DNA from 2 places in the Pseudomonas sp. DG56-2 genome. Region 1 is predicted to be linked to the other one. Evidence: predicted binding sites of a transcription regulator. Region 1 holds the regulator's gene; the other holds the start of a gene.
What was found. The regulator FliA, encoded in region 1, starts transcription of late flagellar genes. The targets are predictions, from matches to a motif close to CTAAAGTTTNNNNNNNNNNNGCCGNTAA.
Positions count from the first base shown of each region.

Region 2: the regulator FliA is predicted to act here: its motif matches at 2,112-2,139, upstream of D3Z90_RS13910 (methyl-accepting chemotaxis protein).

Region 1 covers NZ_CP032311.1:4,184,306-4,190,334, forward strand. The annotation lists gene D3Z90_RS19125 (chemotaxis protein CheA) at 1-1,350, opposite strand, end outside; gene D3Z90_RS19130 (protein phosphatase CheZ) at 1,363-2,151, opposite strand; gene D3Z90_RS19135 (chemotaxis response regulator CheY) at 2,171-2,545, opposite strand; gene fliA (RNA polymerase sigma factor FliA) at 2,650-3,390, opposite strand; gene fleN (flagellar synthesis regulator FleN) at 3,387-4,220, opposite strand; gene flhF (flagellar biosynthesis protein FlhF) at 4,340-5,650, opposite strand; gene flhA (flagellar biosynthesis protein FlhA) at 5,662-6,029, opposite strand, start outside.
Region 2 covers NZ_CP032311.1:3,104,140-3,110,168, forward strand. The annotation lists gene D3Z90_RS13890 (LysR substrate-binding domain-containing protein) at 1-357, shown strand, start outside; gene D3Z90_RS13895 (MmcQ/YjbR family DNA-binding protein) at 350-709, shown strand; gene D3Z90_RS13900 (DUF1294 domain-containing protein) at 702-1,148, opposite strand; gene D3Z90_RS13905 (undecaprenyl-diphosphate phosphatase) at 1,153-1,983, opposite strand; gene D3Z90_RS13910 (methyl-accepting chemotaxis protein) at 2,284-3,918, shown strand; gene pnuC (nicotinamide riboside transporter PnuC) at 3,999-4,565, shown strand; gene D3Z90_RS13920 (AAA family ATPase) at 4,562-5,113, shown strand; gene D3Z90_RS13925 (hypothetical protein) at 5,411-5,848, shown strand; gene D3Z90_RS13930 (adhesin) at 5,850-6,029, shown strand, end outside.

The sequences.
Region 1 (6,029 bases):
GTCGGTTTCTTCGCCAACCAACTCCAGGTTGATTTCTTTCTTCAACTGCCGGGCAAGGTCGCGAACCAGGCGTGGGAAACGCCCGAAGACTTTCTTGATCGGCTGCATGCGCGTCTTCATGACGGCGGTCTGCAGGTCGGCCGTCACCACGTCCAGGTTCGACACCGCCTTGGACATGGCTTCATCACCACTGTTCAGGCCCAGGCGTACCAGCCGATTACGTACCAGCACCAGTTCGCCGACCATGTTCATGATCTCGTCCAGGCGTGCGGTATCGACGCGTACGGTTGTTTCCGTCTCGCTGGCGGGGTGTTTCTCTGCAGCCGGTGCAGCTTGACGTGCAGACGCAGGTGCCGCGGCCTTGGCCGGTGCGGCAGCAGCTTTGGCTACCGGTGCCGGCGCAGGCGCCTGGGCTGGAGCGGTTGCAGGTTTGGCGGCCACGGCGGCAGCGGGAGCAGCGGCGGTCGCAACGCTGTCGGGTGCAAACTTGCCTTTGCCATGCAACTCATCGAGCAGGGCTTCGAACTCATGCTCGGAAATATGATCGCCGGCTGCTGCCGCATCTGCTTGCGGTGCCGGTGCAGACGTGGCGGTCAGGGCCTCGACGGCAAAGCTGCCCTTGCCATGCAACTGGTCAAGCAGCGCTTCGAACTCGTCATCGGTGATTTCATCGCTTGCACCCTGGGCCGATGGCTCCACAGGTGCAGACGTGCTGACGCTGTCGGGTGCGAACTGCCCCTTGCCATGCAACTGGTCGAGCAGCGATTCGAACTCGGCGTCGGTAATCTCGTCGCTGGCTGCGACAGGTGCCTGTTCTTGCGCTTGTGCCTCAGCCTTGACGGCATTAAGCGAATCAAGCAGTTGCTCGAATTCGGTATCGGTGATGTCTGCTTCGGCCACGGGCTCAGGCGCTTGCTCAAGCACCGGTGCCGGCTCGGGCTCCGCTACCGGCTCGGCCCCTGCAGGCTCGGCCAGGCGAGCCAGTGCCGCCAACAACTCAGGTGTAGCGGCAGTGACATCACTGCGTTCACGCACCTGGCCGAACATGCGGTTGACCGTATCCAGCGCTTCCAGGACCACGTCCATCAGCTCGGAATCGACGCGTCGCTCACCCTTGCGCAGGATGTCGAAGACGTTTTCGGCGATGTGGCAGCACTCCACCAGCTCGTTGAGCTGGAGGAAGCCGGCGCCCCCTTTTACAGTGTGAAAACCGCGAAAGATTGCATTGAGCAGGTCGGCATCATCGGGACGGCTTTCCAGCTCGACCAATTGCTCGGACAGTTGCTCAAGAATCTCGCCGGCTTCTACCAGAAAATCCTGGAGGATTTCTTCATCGGCGCCGAAGCTCATTAAACGTGCTCCCTAAAAACCCAGACTGGACAGCAGATCGTCGACATCGTCCTGACCGGACACAACGTCTTCACGCTTATCGGCATGAATCTGCGGACCTTCACCCCGAGTCGGATGTTTTTCTTGATCTTTTTCAGCACGCAACTGCTGGTGGTCATGTTCGATACCGGCAAAACGGTCGACCTGACTGGCCATCAGCACGAGCTTGAGCAGATTGCTTTCTACTTCGGTGACCAGTGCCGTAACACGTTTGATCACCTGACCGGTCAGGTCCTGATAGTCCTGAGCCAGCAAAATATCGTTGAGGTGGCCGGCGACCTTGCGACTGCCTTCCTCGCTGCGCTCCAGAAACCGATCGACGCGGTGCATCAGCTCGCGAAACTCCGGCGCAGCCACTTCGCGGCGCAAGAAGCGCTGCCAATCGGCACGCAGGTCACGTGCTTCATCACTGAGTTCGTGCAGTACCGGGGTGCTCTCCTCGACCAGGTCCATGGTGCGATTCGCGGCACCCTCGGTCAGCTTGACCACATAGGACAAGCGCTCGGTGGCATCGGTAATCTGCGAAACTTCCTCGGCCTGAGGCATGTGCGGATCGATCTGGAAACTGACGATCGCGCTGTGCAACTCACGAGTGAGCTTGCCCACTTCCTGGTACAAGCCGAGGTCACGGGTCTGGTTCAGCTGATGGATGAGTTGCACCGCGTCGCCAAATTTCCCTCGTTCGAGGCTGTCGACCAGTTCGTGGGCGTGCTTTTTGAGTGTCGACTCAAAGCCGTCCAACGATGATTGTGTTTGCTCCATAGCGCCCCCGTGGCGTGTCTCAGCTATTGACGCGCTCGAAGATCTTCTCGATCTTTTCTTTCAGCACCTGGGCAGTGAACGGCTTGACCACATAACCGTTGACGCCGGCCTGTGCCGCTTCGATGATCTGCTCGCGCTTGGCTTCGGCGGTGACCATCAGCACCGGCAGGTGCTTGAGACGCTCATCGGCGCGCACTTTGCGCAGCAGGTCGATGCCGGACATGCCAGGCATGTTCCAGTCGGTTACGAGAAAATCGAAGTGACCGCTTTCGAGCATCGGCAGCGCCGTGTTGCCGTCGTCGGCTTCCTGGGTGTTGGTAAAGCCCAGGTCACGCAACAGGTTCTTGATGATCCGCCGCATCGTCGAAAAGTCGTCGACGATGAGGATTTTCATGTCTTTGTTCAATTAGACCTCCAAGCAGTCTTTAACGCGCTCAGCGCTGAACGCGCATTCAATCAATTCGGGTACTTCGTTTCACGACTGCATTGAACCTGCGTTCAACGCGCCCGCCATTCTCCCAGGCGACTACGCAAACGCGCCGCACACTGGCTGTGCAACTGGCTGACGCGCGACTCACTGACACCCAGGACCTCACCGATTTCCTTGAGGTTCAGTTCCTCGTCGTAGTACAGCGCCAGCACCAGACGCTCGCGTTCCGGCAGATTGGCGATCGCGTCGGCCAAGGCTGCCTGGAAGCGCTCGTCTTCCAGATCGCGCGAAGGCTCGAGCTGGGCGGTGGCGCCGTCCTCGTGCAGGCCTTCATGTTCGCCGTCCTGCAACAGGTCGTCGAAACTGAACAGGCGACTGCCCAGGGTGTCATTCAAAATCCCGTAATAATCATCGAGACTCAATTGAAGTTCGGCAGCAACCTCGTGATCTTTAGCGTCACGGCCGGTTTTTGCTTCAATTGCACGTATCGCGTCACTGACCATGCGGGTATTGCGGTGGACCGAGCGCGGCGCCCAATCACCTTTACGTACTTCGTCAAGCATTGCCCCGCGGATACGGATACCGGCGTAGGTCTCGAAACTGGCACCCTTGCTCGCGTCGTACTTGTTGGAGACTTCAAGCAGGCCGATCATGCCGGCCTGGATCAAATCCTCCACCTGCACACTGGCTGGCAAACGTGCCAGCAAGTGATAGGCGATACGCTTGACCAGCGGCGCATAGCGCTCGATCAACTCGTACTGTCCATCGCGAGAAGCCTTGCTGTACATCCGATAACCGCTGGCGTTCATAGCACAGGTCCCGCACTCGTCGGTTGCACCAGGCGCTCGACAAAAAACTCCAGGTGTCCACGCGGGTTTGCCGGCAGCGGCCAGGTATCGACCTTCTGAGCAATGGCCTTGAATGCCAGCGCGCACTTGGAACGCGGGAAGGCTTCATAGACCGCTCGCTGCTTCTGCACAGCCTTGCGCACGCACTCGTCGTAAGGCACCGCGCCGACGTATTGTAGGGCTACGTCAAGGAAGCGATCTGTGACCTTGGTCAACTTGGCGAACAGGTTGCGGCCCTCTTGAGGGCTTTGTGCCATGTTGGCCAGGACGCGGAAGCGATTCATGCCGTAATCGCGGTTGAGCAATTTGATCAAGGCATAGGCGTCGGTGATGGAAGTGGGCTCGTCGCACACCACCAGCAACACTTCTTGCGCCGCGCGCACGAAACTGACTACCGAGTCACCAATACCCGCAGCGGTATCGATCACCAGTACATCGAGATTGTCGCCGATCTCGCTGAATGCCTGGATCAGGCCTGCGTGCTGGGCAGGCGCCAGGTGCACCATGCTCTGCGTGCCGGAAGCGGCCGGCACAATGCGCACGCCCCCCGGCCCTTGCAACAGCACATCGCGCAGCTCACAACGACCTTCGATCACATCGGCCAAAGTGCGCTTGGGCGCAAGGCCGAGCAATACGTCGACGTTGGCCAGGCCGAGGTCGGCATCGAGCAGCATGACCCGACGGCCAAGCTCTGCCAATGCCAATGAAAGGTTCACTGACACGTTAGTCTTGCCGACGCCACCTTTGCCGCCAGTTACGGCGATCACCTGTACGGGATGCATGCTACCCATGTTTGTTCATTACCTTGTCTTGCTTAGACTGAGGCCACATGACCGGCTGCGCTTTCAACACCTGAAAAATGCCTGGCAGTCCATCAATGCAGATACTTTGCAACGTCTTCACAATCACCTCAGCCAACACGCTTGCCGGGGCTGTGGTAGAGATCAGCGAACATATCGGCCATCGCCTCTTCGCTGGGCTCCTCCTGCATCTGCACACTCACCGCGCGGCTGACCAACTGGTGTCTGCGCGGCAGGTGCAGATCGTCAGGAATGCGTGGACCATCGGTTAGATAGGCCACTGGCAATTCATGACTGATGGCCAGGCTCAGAACTTCCCCGAGGCTGGCTGTTTCATCAAGCTTGGTCAGGATGCAGCCTGCCAGCCCACAGCGCTTGTAGCTGTGATAAGCGGCAGTCAGCACCTGCTTCTGGCTGGTCGTTGCCAACACCAGATAATTTTTTGACGCAATACCGCGCCCGGCAAGCGTTTCCAGTTGCATGCGCAAGGCAGGATCACTGGCTTGCAGGCCTGCGGTATCGATCAGCACCACGCGCTTGCGCAGCAGTGGCTCAAGCGCCTGGGCCAGGGACTGCCCCGGATCGACGTGGGTCACTGACACGTTGAGGATGCGACCCAATGTCTTGAGCTGCTCCTGGGCGCCAATTCGAAAACTGTCCATGCTCACCAGGGCCAGGTTCTGCGCGCCGTACTTGAGCACATAGCGCGCTGCCAATTTGGCCAGTGTAGTGGTCTTGCCCATTCCGGCCGGCCCGACCATGGCAATCACACCACCTTCTTCGATCGGTTCGATTTCGGGCACATCGATACGGCGTGCCAGGTGCGCCAGCAACATGCGCCAGGCGCGGCGCGGCTCATCGATGCTGCTGATCTGATCCAGCAGCTCACGCGCCAGCGGCCCGGACAGACCGATACGCTGCAGGCGACGCCAGAGATTGGCCTGTTGTGGTTGGTTGCCCTGCAACTGGCTCCAGGCCAGCGAGCCGAGCTGAACTTCAAGCAGCTCACGCAGGCCAGTGAGCTCCGAACGCATGGCGTCGAACAGGCGTGGGTCAACCGGCGCAGCAGCGGCTGCAACCGGCGCGACTGGCTCATCGACCTGCGGTTCGACCAACGGCTCGGACGCGGTCAGCGGCAAGCCGGCAAACAACTGGCGGTTACCCTCTTCGCTTTCGCTACGGCTACTAAGCTCGGCCTGGGCAGTGACGATGCGCGACTGGGTCTTGCGCAGTTCATCTTCGAGCTCCACATTCGGAACCCGCGGCGCCAGGGCGGACAGCTTGTAGTCCAGCGCAGCCGTCAGCTCGACACCGCCAGCAATCCGTCGGTTGCCGATGATGGCGGCTTCAGCCCCCAGCTCATCTCGAACCAGCTTCATGGCCTGACGCATATCGGCGGCGAAAAAACGCTTAACTTGCATAACCCACTACCTCAGCCGTTGGGGCCTACTGTGGCAACGATGGTAACTTGCTTGTTGTCAGGTATTTCCTGATACGCCAAAACATGCAAATTCGGTACAGCCAGACGGCCAAATCGCGACAGCATCGCTCGTACCGGTCCTGCGACCAGCAGGATCGCCGGTTGCCCCTGCATCTCTTGACGCTGGGCAGCCTCGATCAACGAACGCTGAAGCTTTTCAGCCATGCTCGGTTCAAGAAGAACACCGTCTTCCTGACCTTGCCCGGCCCTTTGCAGACTATTCAGCAAAATCTGTTCCAACCTTGGTTCCAAGGTAATCACAGGCAGCTCGGACTCAACGCCGACAATGCTTTGGACGATGGCGCGACACAATCCGACGC
Region 2 (6,029 bases), 1.1 Mb from region 1:
CTGCGCGGCCTGGCAGTATTGGGGGCGGTAGAGGCCGACCGTCTTGTGCATCTGCAACTGCTCGATACGCGAGGTCACAAGCAGGAGCTGACCCTGGAAGCGCGCCTGGCCATCGACGACTTTGTCGTGCGCAAGGCTGCGGCAATTGCGGGGCTTGGGTTCACCGCCCTGCCGAGCATGCATTGCGAACAAGAACTGGCCAGTGGCGAACTGGTTCGCTTGCTGCCCGATTGGTCGTTGCCGGGCGGCTACCTGCAAGCCGTCTATCCTCACCGGCGTGGCCTGCTACCGGCTGTGCGGGTGTGGATCGATCACTTGGTCGAGTCTTTTGCAGAGTGTGGGGAGCACTATGTCTAAGGGGAAAATGAGCGAAGCGCAGGTGGCGGACTTTTGCCTGAGCCTGCCGGGGGCGCGGGAAGACTATAAATGGGGAGGCATTCGGGTGTTTTCGATTGCCGGAAACAAGATGTTTGCAGTGCTGGACCTGGCGGGCGCCGGGCTTTCGTTCAAAGTCGACAGTGATCTGTTTCTCAGCTACGCCGACCATCCCGGCGTGCGACCTGCACCGTACCTGGCGCGGGCTCACTGGATCAGCATGACGCCACCTTACCCCATGGGGCGCGAAGAGCTTTGCGACCTGCTGCAACGCTCCCATCAGTTGGTTGTCAGGCGCCTGCCAAAGCGCCTGCAACCGGGCCTGCTCATCTGAGCAAAGGCCCTAGCGCGCTACCCAACCAACGACCGTCGAGCAGCAGGTGATCGATCCAGAACAATTGATGCACGGCGACAATTGCCCAAAAGCTCAATTGGAACGAGACTTTGCGGGTTTTATGCCGCAAAGCCTGCTGAGCCAACAGGGCCCCAGGCCAACCGCCCAGCATCTCGCTGGCATGCAGCACCTTCTCCGGGGTTCGCCAGCCTTGTGTGCGAGCCTGATGCTTGTCTCGCCAATACAGCGCAAAACTAACCAGACTGACGAGCGGGTACGCCACGGCAGGCAACCAGGACTGCCCGCTGAGCAGCATCTGCAACGCCCCTCCCAGCGGTAGCAGGCACAGGCCAACAAACACCAGCAACTTGCTGCGCGGATGCTGGACAGTAGCGTTTGCACCGGCAACGTGACGGCCGGAGGGCTGTGCTCGGCTCATCGACTCAACCCTGGGCCGTGGCCCAGTCGACCCAACCGAACTGCCAGGTCGCCAGGATCATCAACCCAAAAACAATGCGGTACCAGGCGAACATGGCATAGCTATGGTTGGCGATAAAGCGCAGCAAGGCCCGCACGGCAATCATGGCGAAAATGAACGAGACGACAAAGCCGATGGCGAAGACCGGAAAATCGCCGGGCTGGAACAGATCGCGGTACTTGTAACCTGAGTACACTGCGGCACCGACCATGGTCGGCATGGCCAGAAAGAACGAAAACTCGGTGGCAGCCTTGCGCGACATGCCGAACAGCAAACCGCCGATAATGGTCGAACCGGAGCGTGAAGTACCCGGAATCATCGCCAGACACTGGGCAAAGCCGATTTTCAGGGCGTCAGTCCAACGCATGTCATCGACACGCTCAACGGTGATGACATGCTCACGGCGCTCGGCCCAGAGCATGATCACACCGCCAATCACCAACGCAGTGGCGACAGTGATGGGGTTGAACAGGTAATGGTGGATCAGATCGGCAAACAGCACGCCCAATACCACCGCTGGCATGAAAGCGATCAGCAGGTTGGCGGTAAACCTTTGCGCTTCACGCTCCTTGGGCAGCCCGACGACCACGTCGAAAATCTTGCGCCGAAACTCCCAGACCACGGCCAGGATCGCACCCAACTGAATGATGATGTTGAAGGCCATTGCCCGCTCGCCACCGAAGTCGATCAGGTCCGCGACCACAATCTGGTGACCGGTACTGGAGATCGGCAAGAACTCGGTCAAGCCTTCGACAATACCCAAAATGACAGCCTGCAGGCCAGTCCAAAGATCCATTATTCCCCCACGAAGCGATGCCAACGGCATGCCCCCGTTGTAGTTTCCATAAGCCAAGGCTGTTACGAATATTCGGTCGGTTTACCGCGACAGTTGGTCGCACAGTCGGCAAAAAAGTTCAGTCACCCTTCAGGTTTGCCGCGACCGGGCCGAAATCCTATCAGACCTCTCGAATAAACGCTGCTGGTCGCTACTACACACCTGGGTAGATCGGGCACTTAGCCCTTGGTCGAGTAGGTGGTGGGAAAAAACCATGCTGGGATGCGCAGGACAATAAAAAGAATCCGGGGTGACCGTTCTATGAAGACTCTGCGAAATATGTCGATCAGCCGCCGCTTGTGGCTGATTCTGGTAGTGGCGGTGGTGATGTTGCTGACCCTGGGCTTGTTGATGCTCAGACAGATCCACGGCGACCTGTATCAGGCCAAGGCCCAGAAGACCCAGCACGTGGTGGAGACCGCAGCCGGCATCCTCACCTATTACCAGGGGCTGGAAGCCGCTGGTACGCTGAGCCGCGAGGCTGCCCAGCAACAAGCGCTCAATACCGTACGCGGCCTGCGCTACGACCAGAACGACTACTTCTGGATCAACGATCTCGGGCCGAAGATGATCATGCACCCGGCCAACCCCAAACTGGATGGACAGGACCTGTCCGGCATTCGTGACCCCGATGGTTTTGCCTTGTTCAACGAAATGGTCACACTGGCCGAGGCCCAGGGCGCGGGCATCATCGACTACCGCTGGCCGAAGCCTGGTGCCAGCGAGCCGGTGGAAAAGACCTCCTACATCCAATTGTTCAAGCCTTGGGGCTGGGTCATCGGCTCGGGGGTTTATATCGATGACATGCAGAACGAGTTCATGCGTCAGCTGCGCGATGCCTCACTGCTGGGCCTGGGCATCGCCCTGATCATGACCCTGCTGGTGGCATTGATAGCCCGCAGCATCTCACGGCCGTTGCAGGAAGCGGTCGATGCCATGTCCATGATTGCCAGCGGTGAAAGCGACCTGACCCGCCGCCTGGACACCCACGGCCGTGACGAAGTAACCCAGTTGGGTGAGCATTTCAATCGTTTTACTGGCAAGTTGCAGGGTGTCATCGGCCAGTTGCAGGGTGCGGCCCATGCCTTGGGGCAATCGGCGGTCGATGTCGGCAGCAATGCCAACCAGGCCCAGCAACACAGCGAACAGCAATCGGCGCAAATGGAGCAAGTGGCTACCGCTATAAATGAAGTGACCTACGCCGTGCAGGATGTGGCCAGGAATGCTGAACAGGCTTCCAGCGAAATGCGTGATGCGCAACAGCGTGCCACTCAGGGTCAACACAGTATCCACGGCAGCCTGCAGCAGATCGATCAGTTGTCGGGCACCATCGATGAAGCGGTTCAGGTGATCCAGACCCTGGCCAGCCAGAGCACCCGCATTGGCAGTGTTCTGGAAGTAATACGCTCGATTGCAGAGCAGACCAACCTGCTGGCACTGAACGCGGCCATCGAGGCGGCCCGAGCGGGCGAGCAAGGCCGCGGCTTTGCCGTGGTTGCCGATGAAGTTCGCCTGCTGGCCCAACGTACCCAGCAGTCGACGGCAGAAATACAGAGCATGATCGAACACCTGCAGGGCCAATCCGAAGCGGCAGTGAAGGCAATCGATGCCAGCAGCGCCGCTTCGCGGCAAACCATCGAGCAAGCCAATGAAGCGGGTGTCAGCCTCGATGCCATCAGCCAAGCGTTGCACAACCTCACCGCCCTCAACGCCTCGATTGCCAGTGCCACGCTGCAGCAGTCGCATGTGGTCGAGGAGATCAACCGCAACGTGACTGAAACCGCAGACCTGTCACGCCAGACCGCCACGGCAGCACAGCAGTCGAGCAATGCCGGTGTGGCGTTGAACCAGCTGCGCGAACAGCTGGATCGATTGCTGGGCCAGTTCCGGGTGTAAAGCAATAGCGGTTGGAGTGTGGCTTGCGAGGCGACTCAAGGTACAATCGCCGCCCTCCTCCGAACCGCCAAGGAACGCCGATGTCCGGCCTCGAACTGTTCGCCGCCGTACTCGGCGTTATCGCCGTATGGCTCACGACCAAGCAGAATCCGTGGTGCTGGCCCATTGGCCTGGTCATGGTGCTGCTCTACAGCTGGATCTTCTTTGAAGTGCGGTTGTACTCGGACATGCTTTTGCAATTGGTCTTCGCGGTGCTGCAGGTCTACGGCTGGTGGCAATGGACGCGTCCAGACCGTCAGCGCGAAGCCCGTCAGGTAAGCCAGCTCGCCACCCAGCCGCTGCTATTGGGCCTCGGCCTGGGGTTGCTGGGCAGCCTCGCTCTAGGCGCAGCGATGTCGACCTGGACCGATGCTGCACAACCTTGGCTAGACGCGGCGCTGACCGCATTCAGTCTGGTCGCGCAGTTATGGATGGCACAAAAACGCGTAGAGTGCTGGCCACTGTGGGTGGTACTGGACGTGATTTTTGTCGGCCTGTTCCTTTATAAGGGGTTGTACTTGACCGCAGCGCTGTACGCCTTGTTCACCTTGATTGCAGTGCGTGGCTGGCGCGAATGGCGTCGCGACCTTGCGTTGGTCAGCGCATGAAGGTCCTGGTGCTGACCGGCCCCGAGTCCAGTGGCAAGAGCTGGTTGAGCGGCGAAATCCAGGCGCATTTCGGTGGCGAATGTGTGGGTGAATACGTACGCCACTTCATCGATGAGCAAGGCCGCGACACCTGCTACGCCGACATTCCTGCGATTGCCCAGGGCCAATTGGCCTGGGAGGACGCCGCACGGGCCCGTCAGCCAGAACTCCTGATTCTTGACACGCACTTGTTGAACAACCTGCTCTGGAGCCGGGTGCTGTTTGGTGATTGCCCGGCCTGGATCGAGCAGGCCCTGCTCCAACGCCGTTATGATCTGCATCTGTTGCTGGACCCGGCAGGCGTGAGCTGGGTAGGTGATGGCCAACGCTGCCAACCCGACCTTGGCCAACGCCAGGCGTTTTTTGCCGACAGCCTCGGCTGGCTGCAGCGCAACAAGCAACCCTTCAAAGTAGTTGGCGGTGACTGGCCGCAGCGCAGCGCGGCGGTATTGAGCGCGGTACAGCAGTTGCTTAGCGGCAAATCGCCAGCCTGCCCCACCGAGTGTTAATGCGTTGTAACACCCCAGTGGGCCATAGCCCCCGTTTTTGCGCACTGGTCCCCAATTCTGGGGGCCGTGTTAAGCCGACGATACAGTCGGTTAAAAAAGCCTTCGGACACCGCAGCCACCACTCCAAGCAGTAACCTCGCAAAAAAATGTCTCACGGTTGATACAGCGAAATCAATTCCTCTCTTCGACTACCCACCAAGCCTTTGTTTTTTAATCAAAAACCAAAAGCGGCACGGCTTCTGCTCTCCTCCTCACAACGCTGAAAAGGGCCAGCGCACTGAAGAAGGAATCGCCATCGTGGGAACCCTAGATAAAGGCATTTATCGCCTCCTACTGGTCGGCTGCGTTTTAGGAACAAGCCTCAGCTTGCCAGTCCAGGCCGAAAACGGAGTCGTCGTCATCACTCGCGATGTGCAAGTGCGCAACGCCGTTCGTGCCCCGCTCATACCCGACCCCAGTCCGGTCACCGTCAATACCAACCCCTCCGCGCATATCCTCAGACAGACCAACGAACTGAGCGACGGTGATTTTGCCGGCGTCAGCAGCGGTGCAGGCATCTCTTCCCTGATCACCCAACAGACCAACAATCTGGGCGCCAATATCAACCATCAGAACCAATTGCCTAATCTGGCCGGCGGGCGATCCGGCAACTCCGGCAACGGTATCTCCAACATGGTCAACTCCAACATCCAGAAGGGTCTGGCGCCCCTGCAAATCCTGACTGGAGGCAAGTGAGATGAGGCACACGCTGCTGATTCTGGCCACCTTTTGCAGTGCATCGGCCTTTGCCCAACCCCCGGTCATCAATAACGCCACCATCGACAATTCCGGCAAGCAGTATCAGGGCAACTTCGCTGTGAACCAGGCTGCTGGCGATCTGCTGCAACAAGCCAATGCCCGGGCGTTCGCCATCGGC